Regions from separate parts of the Rouxiella sp. WC2420 genome, predicted to be linked through region 3. Evidence: predicted binding sites of a transcription regulator. Region 3 holds the regulator's gene; each other region holds the start of a gene.
What was found. The regulator CRP, encoded in region 3, controls carbon source genes, mostly activating them, when cyclic AMP is high. The targets are predictions, from matches to a motif close to ATGTGANNNNNNTCACAT.

Region 1 (5,349 bases), 1.5 Mb from region 3:
TTGCTTTGATGGGTGACAGCTTAATTAAACTTTTGCCCGTTAAATGGGCTTTAGCTCACATTCTTGTTATCTTTCTTTTAAACTCGATCACGCTAAACAGTGAATATCGATAAAATACCCAGCATAAACAGCCATGATCAGAGGCCAGCAATGAACAAGAATGATAAAAAAATGGATCAGGCCGCACGGGCTGCGTGGATGTATTACGTTGCCGGGCAGACTCAGCATGAGATAGCCGAAGCATTGGGGATTTCACGTCAAGTGGCGCAGCGCCTAGTGGCTAGCGCTATTGAAAGCGGATTGGTCTCGGTGCACATTTCCCATTCGGTGGGTAACTGTATGGCACTCGAATCGCAGTTGCGGCAAGTGTACGGGCTGAGTGTTTGTCAGGTGGTTCCGTCGCACGGGATGAGTCAATCCGCAATGTTGCACGCCATTGCGGTAGCGGGGGCCGAGGTGATGACGCAGTTTATACGCCGCGAACAGGCCACCATTATAGGCGTCGGATCGGGCAGAACGCTCAAAGCGGCGATTGACGAGCTCGACGACGTTGAACGCCCGCAGCACAGTTGCGTATCGCTGATTGGCGCGATTGCTTCTGACGGTTCCTGTACTCGCTACGATGTCCCGCTGCTAATGGCCGAAAAAACGCAGGGGCGTTATTTCATTCTGCCCGCGCCTTTATTTGCCGATAGCGAACAGGACAGGGAAGGCTGGTGCAATCATCGTATTTATCGCACCGTGAGCGAAAAAGCGCGGCAGGCGGACGTCACCTTTACCGGCATTGGGACTATCGGCCCAGACTGCCCGCTGCATTTGGACGGATTTATATCGTTGGATCAGGTCAAAAAACTTAACGCTGCGGGGGCGATTGGCGAAATGGTCGGGCATTTTATCGGCGCTGACGGCCAGCGAATTGACAGCGAACTGAATCCTCGACTGACCAGCGTCGGATTGCATCCGCAACCCGATAGACCGGTGATTGCCATGGCGGGAGGAGAGGACAAATATTTGGCGATTCGCGCCGCGCTCAAAGGCGGTTGGATCAACGGATTAGTCACGGATGAGTTAAGCGCGATGGCATTATTGGGCTAACTGCCAAGCAAGTCCCGTGTATCTCTGCCCTAACCATCAAGAGCTTAAGATGAAATACACGGGAAGCGTTTAGTGCAACACGCTGCCTTCGGTCATTGAAGATTCGGCAAATTTTTTGCCGTAACGTCGCAGAGTGTAAATCGCCACACCCAACGCAATGACTCCGAAGCCACCGCCGACAAAGCCGACATCCGCCATGTTCAGATAAATACTGACTTGGCTGCCAATTAGCGCGCCGCCACCAATCGCGATATTAATAATCCCCGAGAGCAGCGACATTGCCACGTCAGTCGCATCCTGAGCCATCGACAGCACTTTGACTTGCAGACTCAGGCCGATCATCGTCATCGCCATGCCCCAGAACAGGGACAATATCACCAGACTGGTTGTGTTATGTGACAGCGGCAACAGCAACATCATGCTTAGCATCAGCACCGTCAGACAGGTAATCATCACGCCGGACGGGAAGCTGTGGTTCAGTCGGGTGAAGATATAGCTGCCGACAATACCCGCTAGCCCGAACAGTAGCAGCAGTAAAGTCGTGAAGTTTTCATTGTAACCGGCGACGCGTTGCAGGAACGGTTCGATGTAGCTGTAAGCAGTATAATGTGCAGCAAAAACAATCACTGTCACCAAGTAAATCAGCACCAGCGCAGGCCGTTTAAACAGTTCCGGCACACTTTTCAGAGAGCCTGAGTTGTTGCTTGGTAGCAGAGGCAACAGCTTAATCAGCAAGATCATGGTGATCAACGCGCCACCGCCGATAATCAGGAAGGTTGCACGCCAGCCGAGCAGCTGACCGATAACCCGGCCTAATGGCAGGCCCAACACCATAGCCAATGCCGTGCCGGTGGTGAGTAGGCCAAGGGCTTGCGCTTTTTTACCCGGAGGAGCAACGCGCAGCGCCAGCGAGGCAGTAATCGACCAGAAAATTGCGTGCGACAGGGCGATACCGACTCGAGAAATCATCAGCACCATAAAGTTCCAGGCAAATCCGGAGAGAATATGGCTGGCGATGAACATCACGAAGACGCCAATCAGCAGCTTGCGACGTTCCATCTTGCCGGTCAGCAACATCAGCGGCAGTGAGAACAGGGCGACCACCCACGCATAAACCGTGAGCATGATACCGACTTGAGCGGCGGTCATTGAAAAGCTTTGTCCGATATCCGTCAACAGACCGACAGGCACAAACTCAGTGGTATTAAAAATGAACGCTGCCAGAGTCAAACTCAATACTCTGAACCAGCCCTCTGAGCGAGAAGACATCGTAGTTTGCATAAATTAAAACCAGGAAAAATGAGTGATCAGTAATCTGAACTCAGGCCAAATGGCTAAGCTCTGCGATAATTTTAATGGAAAATCAAGCCGTTTACGTTTCTGGATAAGCAAGTTAAAGAAAGAGCGTAGCAGATAAAGTGTGATCTAACGCACAAGAAAGGCATTCTACTCTTTGAGTAAGTGATTTGTCGTTCGTTTTATGGCTTAAACCGACAATTTTCTTGATGAATTTGCCTCATATCATCATATTTTAACGACAAGTTTTAATAATGCTGCATATGTAAATTGATTGTAAAAGATAAGTTTTTTTATTTTGGAAGACATCTTCCTGATCTAGTTAATCCCCTTTGCTCACATTTATGAACTCTGACATTTTCAATGCTGAAAGGGGATTACTCCGGCGTTTTTTATAGCAACCAGATTGAATTTAATCGTTTGTCGTTAAAACTAATGCGACTTAGACTTAACGCCACGAGTATTTCTGAAACTCAGGCAGGCTCTCCATACGCTGAGTGACCTGTTCGATTGCACTAAATTGACGTTCTGCTAATACCTGCGGGATCATATGCTGAATAAAGCTCCAAACCACCGCCGTGGTGATACTGACCTGGTCAATAGCGCCGGATAAATTGTTTCTCTCTTTCAAAGCAAGATTCCAACCCTCGCAGGCGGCCAGCAATTGTCCCGTTACGCGCTCGACCCAAGGCTGATGCTGCTTTTCATCGGGACGGAGCTTGTGTTCATAAACAAATTGCACCGCTTTTTCACTGGCCGCCAGTGCCAGTCCCAATATTGATAAATCCTCTGCCAACGTCTTGGTTTCCTTTGGCAACAGCTTATGTTCGGCGGGTGCCAGAGTTTCGAAAAAGCCGATAATCAGCGTCGAATCCATTAGTAGCTGGCCATTGTCCAACGTTAGAGTAGGTGCCTTTACTACCGGATTAACTTTAGTGAACTCCTCGAAATGGCTAAACACAGAAAAAGGAACGTGTTCAAACTTGATACCATAAAGCTCGAGAGAAATAGCCACGCGCCTAACGTAAGGAGAATCCAGCATGCCAAAAAGTTTCATTGTTTTTCCTGTCTGTAAGTGGGTTGCTGCCCTAAATAACTAACTCTTCCTGAAGAATATTAGTCAAAAACGCCTCAATTTTAGCCTCTATTTGACTATCGATCGTTCTTAATCGCAGCAGACCAATCTGGCACTCGCTGAGAATCGCATCTTTTAACGCATCACGCTCGCGTTGCTCAGTGCTTTCATGAGAACCGCCATCTACCTCAATGACGGCCAATGGCTGTTTTCCAACGCGGTAATATAAAACAAAATCACAGCTGGCCCCCTGAGCAATAAATTCTAATTGGCGGGAAGTAAAACGGCTATCGCTGCTAGCTACGATTTGTCTGAGAGGGACTTGAGCATGCATAACCAATGAATGATAGGCCGGATAACTAAGAGATTCATTAATCAATTGCCTGGTAATTTTTTCGGAGAGGTACCCGGGATCATTATGATTGAGGCGCGCTTTGAGCTTTTCCAAGGAGCGGTCGTACTCCTCATAAAGCAAATCAAATGCGCTGACCACTGGGCTGTAATGCAGGTGGCCTTCATTTGCATAGTAAGTCATGTAGCGGATAAGTGCCGCAATATGCTGATTATTTTTGGCAAATACATTATCCCCAGTGACCAATGTAAAATTACTTTTCGCCCTTGAGACTGCTACATTAATTAATTGAGGGCTATCAACAAAAGAGATTTCCTTATCTTTAGCTTTCTTGTCTAGTACTGTAGAAAAAACAACTCCCTCACATTCTCTACCCTGAAATTTATGAACAGTTGAACTAATAAATTCATTTTGCAGGGTTTTACTGGAGAGATTAACCTGCGCATTGTAAGGTGCTAGGAAAACTCTACTGCCGGACTCTTCCCACTCCAGCGTATTTAATGACTCTAGCTCACGCAGATTTTTGTTATTACGCGCATGATTACCTTTAGCCGTTACCACTAGCGACAAAGCTGATTCGCCATTATCATGCGTCATAGCAATCAGTTTATTATTATAAAATTGTAAATTACAGAATTGAATAATTTTGGGGTGGCAGCGGTAATGTTCTTTCAACAGTGTTAACGGCAATGTGTCATCATATAGGGAAATAAGAGAGTCCAGCAAACTATGGCTTTGACAGTCATAATACACGACTGGAGGGGGAAGGTTATTATCTTCGGGGACGTGAGACAACTGTTTGCGATCTCCAACCACTATGATATTTTTGGCGCACCCCAAAGCAAGTATCCCTGGAATAATATCTTGTTGTGATGCTTCATCAATAATAACATAATCAAGCAAGGTTCCTGGCGCCAAACTGTTAATAATTGAGTGCGTACTACTTCCAATCACGGGATAACGTTTTAAGAAGTTTCCAAAGTCATGCTGATAATTACTTTCTTCAAATTTTATTTTTAATTGAATCGATTGCCTGAGATGGGCTCGAAGATAAGCCATAGAGTTTTGCCTAACGTTCTGCTGTAAAGTCTCGACATCATTGTCTTTAAATATCCTTTCGATATCAGCCAGCGCCTCACGAGCCTTTTTAATGCGAGTTACATAATAATGACGCTGTAAGGAATAGAATATTGACTGTCTTTTTCCCAATGTGTTCAATGGTGTTGTTTTAACAATCGTATATTTTAAAAACAACGAGAACCTATTGCGAAGGCTGAGCCGGTTTATTTTAAATGATTGCAGCAAGGCCATCAGATCGGTGATTTTGTGTTGATTCAGCCGATAACGTTTAACGTTGGGAAGGTGAGTAATATCTTCACTTTCCAGCCATCGGTCGAGATATTTTTCTTCAATGACTAACTCGTCTATCTCAGCACGAAGAGCAGCAACTTTATTCTGCGCAAGAAGGTGTTTTGTCAAACGTGATATTTGTTTTGCAATGACATCAATTTCGGGGGCCTTTGCTAAAGGG
Region 2 (5,349 bases), 800 kb from region 3:
CCAAAATCCCCAGACGACGTTTTTGCACCTCTATTCCGCAGATAAAAATACAAATCCCCAGCGCCAGCAACAGCAGGAACAGGCTTTGCTGAGTCGCGGGCATAACCACGGAATATAAAAGCCCACCGATAGGAATGGCGGCCATCATGCCGATCAAAAAGTCCATCGCCATCATTTTCGGGTTCGGAGTGCGCATCGCCAGCGAGGTGATAACCGCAATAATGACCACCGCGCCTGAGCCGGAAGTCCAGCCGGTCCATAACCACAGTAAACAGCCCGCGGCGCTGGCAACAAAAGTACGCAGCCCGTTAATCAGCGCGTGGTGCATTTCAGCTGAGGCAGGCTTGATCACCACTTCACTGTTTAGCACGTTGCTTTCTGTACTGCTGATACTGCCGTTGGTATGTATGCCTTTGATCATCAACAATGCGCGGCTGGCGGAACCAATCCACGAATAAAGAGGTAGTGCGACGTTTTCCTCTGTCAGATCATTACCAATCTTGCGCAGTCGCTTAAGGATTTTACGCACGTCATCCTGATTTTCGATAGGTTCATTGACCAGTAGAACAATCTCGGAAGGCACCAGCTCTGGCGTGGTCTGCATAATAATGAAGGTTTCGCAGGCTTGAGTGATCATGCTCAGCGACAGGCTATGTAACGCCTTTATGCGCCGATTTACGCGCTGCCAGCGGGAAGACTCCATCATCAAGCTGGTTCGCATCCCATTGATTGCAGTGGAGCTTTTAACCAGGGTATTCCACGCCTTGTCGATATCTTCTTTTTCGGCCTGATTCAGGCTGAGTTTAAGCAATTTAAAATGGTCGAGCATCAGCTGGTCTACGGCACGATCGATATCTTTTTTGATCGAACGAGGAGAGAACAACAGATCGGCCACGATCGCAGCAACGATGCCGACGACAATTTCGCTACAGCGCTCAACGGCAAACTGCGGAGTTTCGGTAAGGTTAGATGAGGCGAGCACCACAATGATTAACGCGGTATAACCGGCCAGCCCTAAAGCATAGGAGTTTTCAACGCGAACGATTGAAGACCACCAGGTGCAAAAGCCTGCCCACAGGCAGCACACCAGCAGCATCAGTGCAGGTGCGCGAGCAAAGGTCATTACGATAGTAATTGCGGCGATACAGCCAATAAAAGTGCCGATAACACGTAATATCCCACGATGCCGAATTGCCCCGGCAAACGGCTCGCCGCCGGCGACCATGGCGGGTCCGGCGGCTACGATGGCAGCGGTCATCGCCGACCATCGAGGGGTTTCCAGATTGAGATAAAACCCAAACACCAATGCGCCCAGGATAGCAAAAGTCAACTTGCAGGCAAATCGCATGCGCAACAGAGATGGGCTAATCATTTATTTTCTCTTAGCCAAACTCGCGCAGGCGGTGCAGGAATTTGGTAAACCATGAGCCATTTTCTGCACGGTCGTGCTCACCAGCCACTACAACTGTCGCCGTGGTGCCTGCCGGGTACGGGTGTTTTTCGTCCATATCATTCAAAGTGATTTTTACCGGTACGCGCTGCGCCAGACGAACCCACTCGAGGTTGCTGTCGATACTTGCCAGGCCATCACTGGAATCGGTGCTGCTGCTGTCTGTCACCGCTGCCGCAACGCTGTTCACAGTACCGTGCAGAACTTTATTGCTGCCCAGCGGGGTGATTTCGACACGATCGCCAAGTTTAACGCGAGCCAGCTTGGTCTCTTCCATATACGCCAGTACATAGAAGGTGTGCTCTTTAACCAGCGCGATAGTAGTCTGGCCGCGAGTCACGAAGTCGCCTGGGTGAACGGTAAGGTTAGTGACCCAGCCATCAGCCGGAGCAACCACGGTAGTACGCTGCAGATCCAGCGCCGCTCCTGCTGCCGTTGCCTTGGCTTTCGCCAGCTGTTGCATGGTAGTTTGCAGGTCGTTGGTTGCCTGTTCGATAGCTTCGATAGACATTGCCTGAGTACCGAGTTTTACACGACGAGTCGCTTCGCGTTTTTTCTCGTCTGCCAGCGCCTGATAATAGGATACGTCGGCATTGGCCTGAGCCAATGCCACCTGATAACGCGGCTGGTCAATCGTAAACAGCACCTGGCCCTTGCTCACTAATTGGTTATCTTCAACAGGAACGGAGGTGACCAGTCCGGCAACGTCTGGAGCCATGGCGACAACGTCAGCGGTAAATTTTGCGTCACGCGTCCAAGGTGATTCTGTATAAAAGACCCAGGCACGGAAAATCGCGATGGCGGCCAGGACCACAATGATAAACGTTATTGCGTAACGTATTATTTTTATTGAAATGTTTTTCACGACAGCCTCAGACGAAAATGCAGGATATTAGATAGAAGAGACAGCAATACAATGCCGTATTAAATAATGCCGGATGCCAGACAAAATCATAAATCCCGGTAGGTGTCAAAATTCGGCGCAGTATGAAAAATATCGCTAGCGCCAAAAGTATTTCAAAGAACACCGGGGGAAACGACAATCCGAAAATCACCATTACCGGAAGCAAACTCATGGATATTTCCTTAGACTCTTACCACAAAGGTAGTGACGCACAGCAACCCTCATATTATTTATTAATTTTAACATTAGCGCGCGTTTTTGATTCAAAATTTTCAACAATACCAGCGCACTTCGAGAGAAAAATCTCTAAAGGTTGCGCAGAGGGGTAATGTAGGATTGCCAGAAAAGTCGGCGGAGGTAAGATACTTAATTTTACTGCATCCGAACTTGAGGCTTTTATCTCGACCAGTATATTAGCCTGCTTATTATCAAGACATCAACATTCTGTGATCACAATCACTTTTAAGCTGGGCTTAACAATGGATCGATTAAAACGCATGTCAATCTTTGCTCAAGTGGTTGAAAGCGGCTCTTATACCGCTGCAGCGCCTCGTCTACAAATGAGCGTTTCCGCCATTAGCCAAAGCATCTCCAAGCTTGAAAATGAATTACAAATCAAGTTGTTAAACAGGAGCACTCGCAGTCTCGGCTTAACTGAAGCGGGTAAGATTTACTACCAGGGCTGCCATAAAATGCTGCATAACGTTCATGAAGTTCATGAACAATTGTATGCGTTTAACAACACACCAACGGGTACATTACGCATCGGCAGCTCCTCGACAATGGCACAAAATGTCCTTGCAGCAATGACGGTCAAGATGCTCAGCGAGTATCCAGGCCTGACCGTGAATCTGGTAACGGGAATTCCTGCGCCGGATTTAATTTCTGACGGGCTGGATATTGTGATTCGCGTCGGTAAATTGCAAGACTCGAGTTTGTTCTCAAAGCACCTTGGCACAATGCCGATGGTAGTTTGTGCGGCGAAAAATTATTTGATCGAGAACGGCAAGCCTGAAGCTCCGACAGACATGGTAAATTTTTCGTGGCTGGAATACAGCATTCGCCCTGACAGTGAATTTGATCTGGTTTCACCTGAGGGTCAACCGATTCGCATCAGGCCGGAGGGGCGTTTTGTCTCCAACGATCCGCAAACCATCATCCGCTGGCTAACGTCGGGCGTGGGTATCGCCTATATTCCGCTGATGTGGGTGATTGATGAGATTAACTCAGGAGAGGTCGAGATTCTGTTTGGTAATTATCAGTCGGAGCCGCGCCCAGTTTACGCCTTGCATACGGAAAAGGACAAGCTGCCGTTGAAAGTGCAGGTGTGCATAAATTACCTGACGGAATATTTCAAAGAGGTGAGTAAGGTTTACCGCAAGCACCGCAAACGAGAGCCGGGGGCGAAATAAGAACCTTTCCACTTAAAAGGATTTTACTGAACAACATAAAGTTTAATAAACGAGGCCTTGGTGTTGCCATGTGGCAGCAAGAGAGCAAATCCCCAGGAGCTTACACAGGTAAGTGACTGAGGTTTGCGAACGCAGCTAACGCAGCACTGGCTTCAAGTAAGAAGATTATACAAATAATCAAGTAATTGGAGTCAGAGCAAGGCAGCAAGAGAGCAAATCCCCAGGAGCTTACACAGGTAAGTGACTGGGGTTTGCGAACGCAGCTAACGCAGCACTGGCTTCAAGTAAGAAGATTATGCCAAATAATCAAGTAATTGGAGTCAGAGCAAGGCAGCAAGAGAGCAAATCCCCAGGAGCTTACACAGGTAAGTGACTGGGGTTTGCGAACGCAGCTAACGCAGCACTGGCTTCAAGTAAGAAGATTATTTTTAGGCAGTGCCGCCAACGGTTAAGGAATCAAGTTTCAACGTAGGTTGGCCCACGCCGACCGGGACGCTTTGACCTTCTTTGCCACAAACGCCGACGCCTTTATCAAGCGCCAGATCGTTACCGACCATGGAAATCTGCTGCATTGCCTCGATACCTGAACCGATCAGGGTCGCGCCCTTCACTGGCTTGGTGATACGGCCTTTCTCAATCAGATAGGCTTCTGAGGTTGAGAAGACAAATTTTCCAGAGGTGATATCCACCTGGCCGCCGCCAAAGTTGGGTGCATAAAGACCATACTCGACGCTGCTGATAATATCTTCCGGGGTAGATTGACCGCCCAGCAGATAGGTATTGGTCATGCGCGGCATTGGCAGATGTGCATAGGACTCGCGGCGACCGTTACCCGTCGGAGCCACGCCCATCAGGCGCGCATTGAGCTTGTCCTGCATGTAACCTTTCAAAATACCGTTTTCAATCAGCACGTTGTACTGCCCCGGTACGCCTTCATCATCTACCGAGATTGAACCACGACGGCCTTGCATAGTGCCATCATCAACAACGGTACACAGCTCGGAAGCCACCAGTTTGCCCATTTGCCCGCTGAACATTGAGGTACCGCGGCGATTAAAGTCGCCCTCCAGTCCGTGCCCAACCGCTTCGTGCAGTAAAACGCCCGGCCAGCCTGCGCCCAGGACTACTGGCATCGCGCCAGCCGGGGCAGCAACAGCGCCAAGATTAACCAACGCCATGCGCACTGCTTCGTGGGCAAAGGCTTCGGCACGAACTTCGCCATCTACGGTTTCGAGGAAATATTCGTAGCCGCTACGACCGCCGCCGCCACTGGAACCGCGTTCGCGAAGACCATCTTGTTCAACCAGCACGCTAACAGACAAGCGCACCAGTGGGCGAATATCTGTTGCGAGAGTGCCGTCGGTCGCGGCAACTAAAATGCTTTCATATACGCCGGTGATGCTGGCGGAGACTTCAACTACCCGCTTGTCGGCAGCTCGAGCGGCTTTGTCGACACGGTGCAGCAGGGCAATTTTCTCTTCACGCGGCAGGCTTTGCAGCGGATCGGCCAGCGAATACAGTGCAGCATGCTGGATTGCGCCCAAAGTATGGCTTTTGCCGTTACCCTGTTCGCGCACGATGCT
Region 3 (5,349 bases):
GGCACCAGAAACAGGATCAGTGCCGCGACCACAAACGCCAGCAGCCCAAGGGTCGAGAACGAAACGCGCCAACCAAAATGTGCCAGACAATAAACCGCCAGCAGCGGCCCCAGAGTCATAGCCAATCCGGCTGAAGACAACAAAATCGATTGAGCAAAGGTGCGTTGTTCGAGAGCAAAGTTGGCTACTACCGACTTGGCGCAGGAGGTGGGATAACCGGAATGCCCTATTCCCGACAAGAAACGGAAAGTGACTAACAGCCCCAGTCCGAATCCCAGCAGGCCAAAACACAGGGCAAAACCGCCGAGCAAAGTCAGTGAACAGGCGAGCACTTTCTTGTAACCAAAACGATCGTTGAGCCAGCCAGAGGGGATCTGGAACAGTGAATAAGCTAAAAAGAACATGCCGGTGATATATCCCAGCTGTTGGGGCGGTAAATTAAACTCGCGAGAGATAGGCAACAGCGCAAAACCGATGACTGTCTTGTCGAGATAAACCAGAACATAACCAAAAAACAGTAAGAAAATCATTAGCGAACGATTTTTCATAACTGATATCCTCAAATGTTATATCCCAGTAGCCACCCCTGACCTGAGAAGAGAAACGCTCTTGCTTTGATTTATTTTTATGTTTTTATAACAGTGATTTACTGTCTGCTTAAAAACCTAGCAGTTTTATTTCACAGCCATAAGATGTAATTTTTTACTGGGTGATGCTTTTTACTGATAGGGGTATGCGATGAAATATTTGCCGAAGCTGCAACAGCTGAAGGTTTTTCAGCAGGTTATCCAAAGTGGCAGCATTCGTGGTGCAGCAAGAGCCATGAATCAATCGCAGCCTGCGGTTAGCCGCACGTTGCGCGAGCTGGAGCAAATTCTCGATACTCAGCTGATCGTGCGCGGTTCTCAAGGGATGACGCTGACCGAAACCGGGCGCGCCTTTTCCCAACGAATGCAGTTTATTTTGCAAGAGCTAGAGCGCGCCGCCGATGAAATCCAGCAGATTAATCAGTATTCGCAGGGCTCGGTGGCGGTAGGATTTTCTTCACTGCTGGCTCTGACTATTTTCCCGGCTCTTGCCAGTGAATTCGCTGCGAAATACCCGCAGGCCAAGCTGCACATCAAGGAAACCCAGCTTTCAACCCTGCTTCCTGCCCTGCGTGAAGGGCGTCTGGATTTCGCCATCGGCACGCTGGGGCCGGGGCTGCCGATAGAAGATATGGTGGTTGAACCGCTGTTCAACGCGCCTTTTTGTATTATTGCCCGTAAACAGCACCCGCTGGCACTGGCCACGTCGTTGAATCAGTTGAAAGAGGCAAGCTGGCTGCTGCCGGAAACCGATATGGGCTATTACCAGCAACTTGCAGCGCTATTGGAGGAGCATGGCTGCCATGCCGGACAATCGCCGATCCGCACTGATTCGTTGATCAGTGGGCTAATGATGATGCTAAATGCCGATTATCTTTCTGTGGTGGGCAATGCAATGGCAACGCCGTTTTTCCTCGAAGACAAGCTGTGCCGCCTGCCGATCGACAGTCTGCCGAACGCGCAATACTGTTTGGTATACTCACAAAAAACGCCGCTAACCTTAACGGCGCGGCGTTTTCTGGATTTACTCCGTGTTCACTGCCAGCGTTTTGCGTGGTAGGGATGGAGGTCGTGCTTGCGCAGATTACTCTTGTGAGTCAATCACTTCAAAGCTGTGGGTAATGGTCGCCGCCTTGCCCAGCATCAGTGACACTGAACAGTATTTCTCTGCCGACAGTGTTACCGCGCGCTCAACCACTTTATCGGTCAAATCTTTACCAGTGACGATAAAATGCAGATTGATGTGAGTGAACAGTCGCGGCGCTTCTTCACGGCGCTCAGAGGTCAGTTTGACTTCACAGCCAACAATCTCGTTGCGCCCTTTTTGCAGAATCGACACCACGTCAATGGCGCTGCATCCGCCTGCCGACATCAGCAACATCTCCATCGGACTTGGCGATTTATCACCCGCATTGCCATCCATTAAAATCTGATGGCCTGAGGCCGACTCACCCAGAAATGTTAAACCTTCAACCCATTTTACCCGTGCCTGCATGTGAATTTCTCCGCTCATAATTTTTAAAATAGACTACCCTTTACCCCCGAAACTGGCAACGTAACTCGATCCGCGTCATGCTGAAGCGAGACAACACAAGACACGTCTGCAAACCTGTGCTACAAACAAAGCCGAAAGAAACTTTCCAACAAGTTGCGGCTAGGTTTTTTAGGTGTTAACAGGATAACCTTGGTGATAATGGCAAATTACAGCTTAAATCACTCCACCTGCCGCTTGCAGCATTGCTGGTCAGTTCATATGCTAAAAGAGCGCGAAGTAAAAAATCGCCGAACAGGGATTTCAAAGCCCTGTGATTTTGGGCAGCGATAATAAGAGGATAATAGCTAATGGTTCTCGGCAAGCCACAAACAGACCCTACTCTCGAATGGTTCCTGTCTCATTGTCATATACATAAGTATCCATCTAAAAGTACGCTGATTCACCAAGGTGAAAAAGCCGAAACGCTTTACTACATCGTGAAAGGTTCGGTTGCCGTTCTGATCAAAGATGAAGAAGGCAAAGAAATGATACTTTCCTACCTTAACCAAGGTGACTTCATCGGCGAGCTGGGACTCTTCGAAGAAGGTCAGGAACGTAGTGCATGGGTCAGGGCGAAAACTGCCTGTGAAGTGGCAGAAATTTCCTACAAGAAGTTCCGCCAGCTGATCCAGGTTAATCCAGATATTCTGATGCGCCTGTCCGCACAGATGGCAAGCCGACTGCAGATAACTTCCGAGAAAGTGGGTAACCTCGCCTTCCTGGACGTGACCGGTCGCATTGCACAAACTCTGCTGAATCTGGCTAAACAGCCGGATGCCATGACTCACCCGGATGGTATGCAGATCAAGATTACCCGTCAGGAAATCGGTCAGATAGTCGGCTGTTCACGCGAGACTGTGGGTCGAATTCTAAAAATGCTTGAAGATCAGAGTCTGATTTCAGCACACGGTAAAACGATTGTCGTTTACGGCACTCGCTAATCGTCCTAAAAACGGCGCGGCAGATAACTGTCGCGCCGTTTTTGTTGTATCCTCTCAATTATGACGCTTTGGCGACGAATCTTTTATCACCCTGAAGTTAACTACGCGCTGAGACAAACGCTGGTTCTCTGCCTGCCCATTGCTATCGCCATGCTGTTTGGTCAGTTAAGAATGGGAATGCTGTTCGCGCTGGTCCCTGCCTGCTGCAATATTTCCGGCCTCGACACCCCGCATAAACGTTTTTTCAAACGCCTTGCTGTAGGCGGCTCGCTGTTTGCCGTAAGCAGTGTTCTGCTCCAGTTGATGCTGATTAACTGGCATTGGCCGCTGCCGCTGATCATGCTTGGCCTGACGCTACTGGTTGGCGTGACCGGCGCGATTGGCCCACTACATGCTCGCCTGCTGCCCGGCGCACTGGTAGCGGCGATTTTCACCTTGAGTATGGCGGGCGCGGTGCCGATCTGGCAGGCTCCACTGCTGTTCGTGGTCGGCACGGCGTGGTACGGGCTGTTTAACTGGTTCTGGTTTCGACTCTCTGACGAGCAGCCGATGCGCGAAACTCTCAGCCAGCTTTACCATGAACTGGCCGACTATTTTGAAGCGAAATATAGCCTGCTGACCCAGCACACCGACCCTGAAACCGCGCTGCCGCCGTTGCTTAACCGGCAACAAAAAGTTATCGACCTGATCGCTACCATGTACCAGCAAATTCACATGCTGCCGACCGGCGATCGTCAGCACCACAAGCGACTGCTGCGAAGTTTTCAGGTGGCGCTGGATTTGCAGGAGCATATTACCGTCAGCCTGCATTTACCTTCAGAGGTGCAAAAGCTGGTAGAGGAGAGCCACGCCGAGGCGGTTATCCGCCGTAACGCAAAGATTATCGCGACGCGACTGCGGGTAATAGCCGGAGACATTCTCTATCATCGCCGTTCTGACCGTTTTACCATGGCCAACGAGCTGGCGGCGCTGGAAAAAATCTCCTCCCGCTATCGAGATAATCCGGTTGGCCAATTCTGCTATTACCATTTCAGCCGCATCGCTCGCCTGCTGCGCACCCAGCGCCCGCTGTATCGTCGCGATCTGATGCAAACGCAAAATCGCCTGCCGTTCTGGCCCGCGCTAAAAAGTTATTTATCTTTCAAATCGGCGGCGCTGCGCAATGCTGCACGTTTAGGACTGATTCTGGCGCTGGGCAGCAGTCTGGGGCTATTTTTCAATTTGCCCAAGCCATACTGGATTTTGCTGACTACGCTGCTGGTTAGCCAGAATGGTTATAACGCTACCCGTGTGCGTATCCAGCACCGAGCATTGGGCACACTGATTGGCCTGATTGCCGCTGCGGGGCTTTTGCAGCTAGAAATTCCGCAAAACATCACACTATTTTTCATGCTGATTATCACACTGGTTTCTTACACCGTACTGCGTAAAAACTACGGTCTTGGGATGATTGGTCTGACCGTGACCGCCGTTTATACCCTGCAATTGCTGGCGCTTAACGGCGCGCATTTCCTGCTGCCGCGACTGTTCGACACACTGATTGGCTGCGCGTTGGCGTTTGGTGGCACGATTTGGCTGTGGCCGCAGTGGCAAAGCGGCATGCTCAGGACCAACGCCCATCAGGCGCTGGAGACCGATCAACAGGCTATTCGGCTAGTCTTACACGACAATCCCGACCCTGCCGAGTTGGCCTATGCGCGCATGAAGGTCAATCAGGCTCATAACCAGCTGTTCACCTCGCTGAATCAGGCGATGCAGGAGCCGGGTTTTAATTCGGATTATCTGTCAGATATGCGTTTGTGGGTAACTCATAGCCAGTTTATCGTCGATCACATCAACGCGATGACGATTCTTGCCCGCGAGCATTACATGTTGACGCCGAAACTGGCGGTCGAGTATTTGCAAACCTGCGAAATCGCGCTGCAAGGCTGTCAGCAGCGACTGATTTATGATGGGCCGAGCAGCGAAAAGTCACTGTTTAACGCGCCGGAGCAGCATTCCGACATGCCGATCACCGAGATGGAACGCCATTTGCGCCGCATGCTGTCGCATCTGGCTGCCATGCATACCATTTCGTCCCTCGCCTGGAAACAACGGCCGCATCACGGGATATGGTTGACGAGAAGAGTGAAAGAGTAAGCGCTGTTTTATGGAGTGACGCAATCGCATTTTCAAGGTCAATAAACTTTGAATCAAGTTCAATAAGCTCTCAGGAATTTTTCCGGTTCAATAATTTCAATGAGCATTTAACCGGCAACCTGCACTAAGATCAAAACATCCTATCTAC

Region 1: AB3G37_RS08790 (sugar transporter) is a predicted target of CRP. The motif match lies at 2,514-2,531, and genes of this name have one in related genera.
Region 2: aaeR (HTH-type transcriptional activator AaeR) is a predicted target of CRP. The motif match lies at 2,799-2,816, and genes of this name have one in related genera.

The regions. Positions count from the first base shown of each region.
Region 1 covers NZ_CP165628.1:1,889,796-1,895,144, forward strand. The annotation lists gene AB3G37_RS08785 (sugar-binding transcriptional regulator) at 151-1,095, shown strand; gene AB3G37_RS08790 (sugar transporter) at 1,165-2,376, opposite strand; gene AB3G37_RS08795 (glutathione S-transferase family protein) at 2,840-3,448, opposite strand; gene AB3G37_RS08800 (AAA domain-containing protein) at 3,480-5,349, opposite strand, start outside.
Region 2 covers NZ_CP165628.1:4,817,815-4,823,163, forward strand. The annotation lists gene aaeB (p-hydroxybenzoic acid efflux pump subunit AaeB) at 1-1,372, opposite strand, end outside; gene aaeA (p-hydroxybenzoic acid efflux pump subunit AaeA) at 1,383-2,315, opposite strand; gene aaeX (p-hydroxybenzoic acid efflux pump operon protein AaeX) at 2,323-2,526, opposite strand; gene AB3G37_RS22200 (hypothetical protein) at 2,438-2,683, shown strand; gene aaeR (HTH-type transcriptional activator AaeR) at 2,834-3,766, shown strand; gene tldD (metalloprotease TldD) at 4,195-5,349, opposite strand, start outside.
Region 3 covers NZ_CP165628.1:339,798-345,146, reverse strand. The annotation lists gene AB3G37_RS01600 (MFS transporter) at 1-548, opposite strand, end outside; gene AB3G37_RS01595 (LysR substrate-binding domain-containing protein) at 739-1,647, shown strand; gene AB3G37_RS01590 (OsmC family protein) at 1,672-2,082, opposite strand; gene crp (cAMP-activated global transcriptional regulator CRP) at 2,430-3,062, shown strand; gene AB3G37_RS01580 (YccS/YhfK family putative transporter) at 3,123-5,201, shown strand.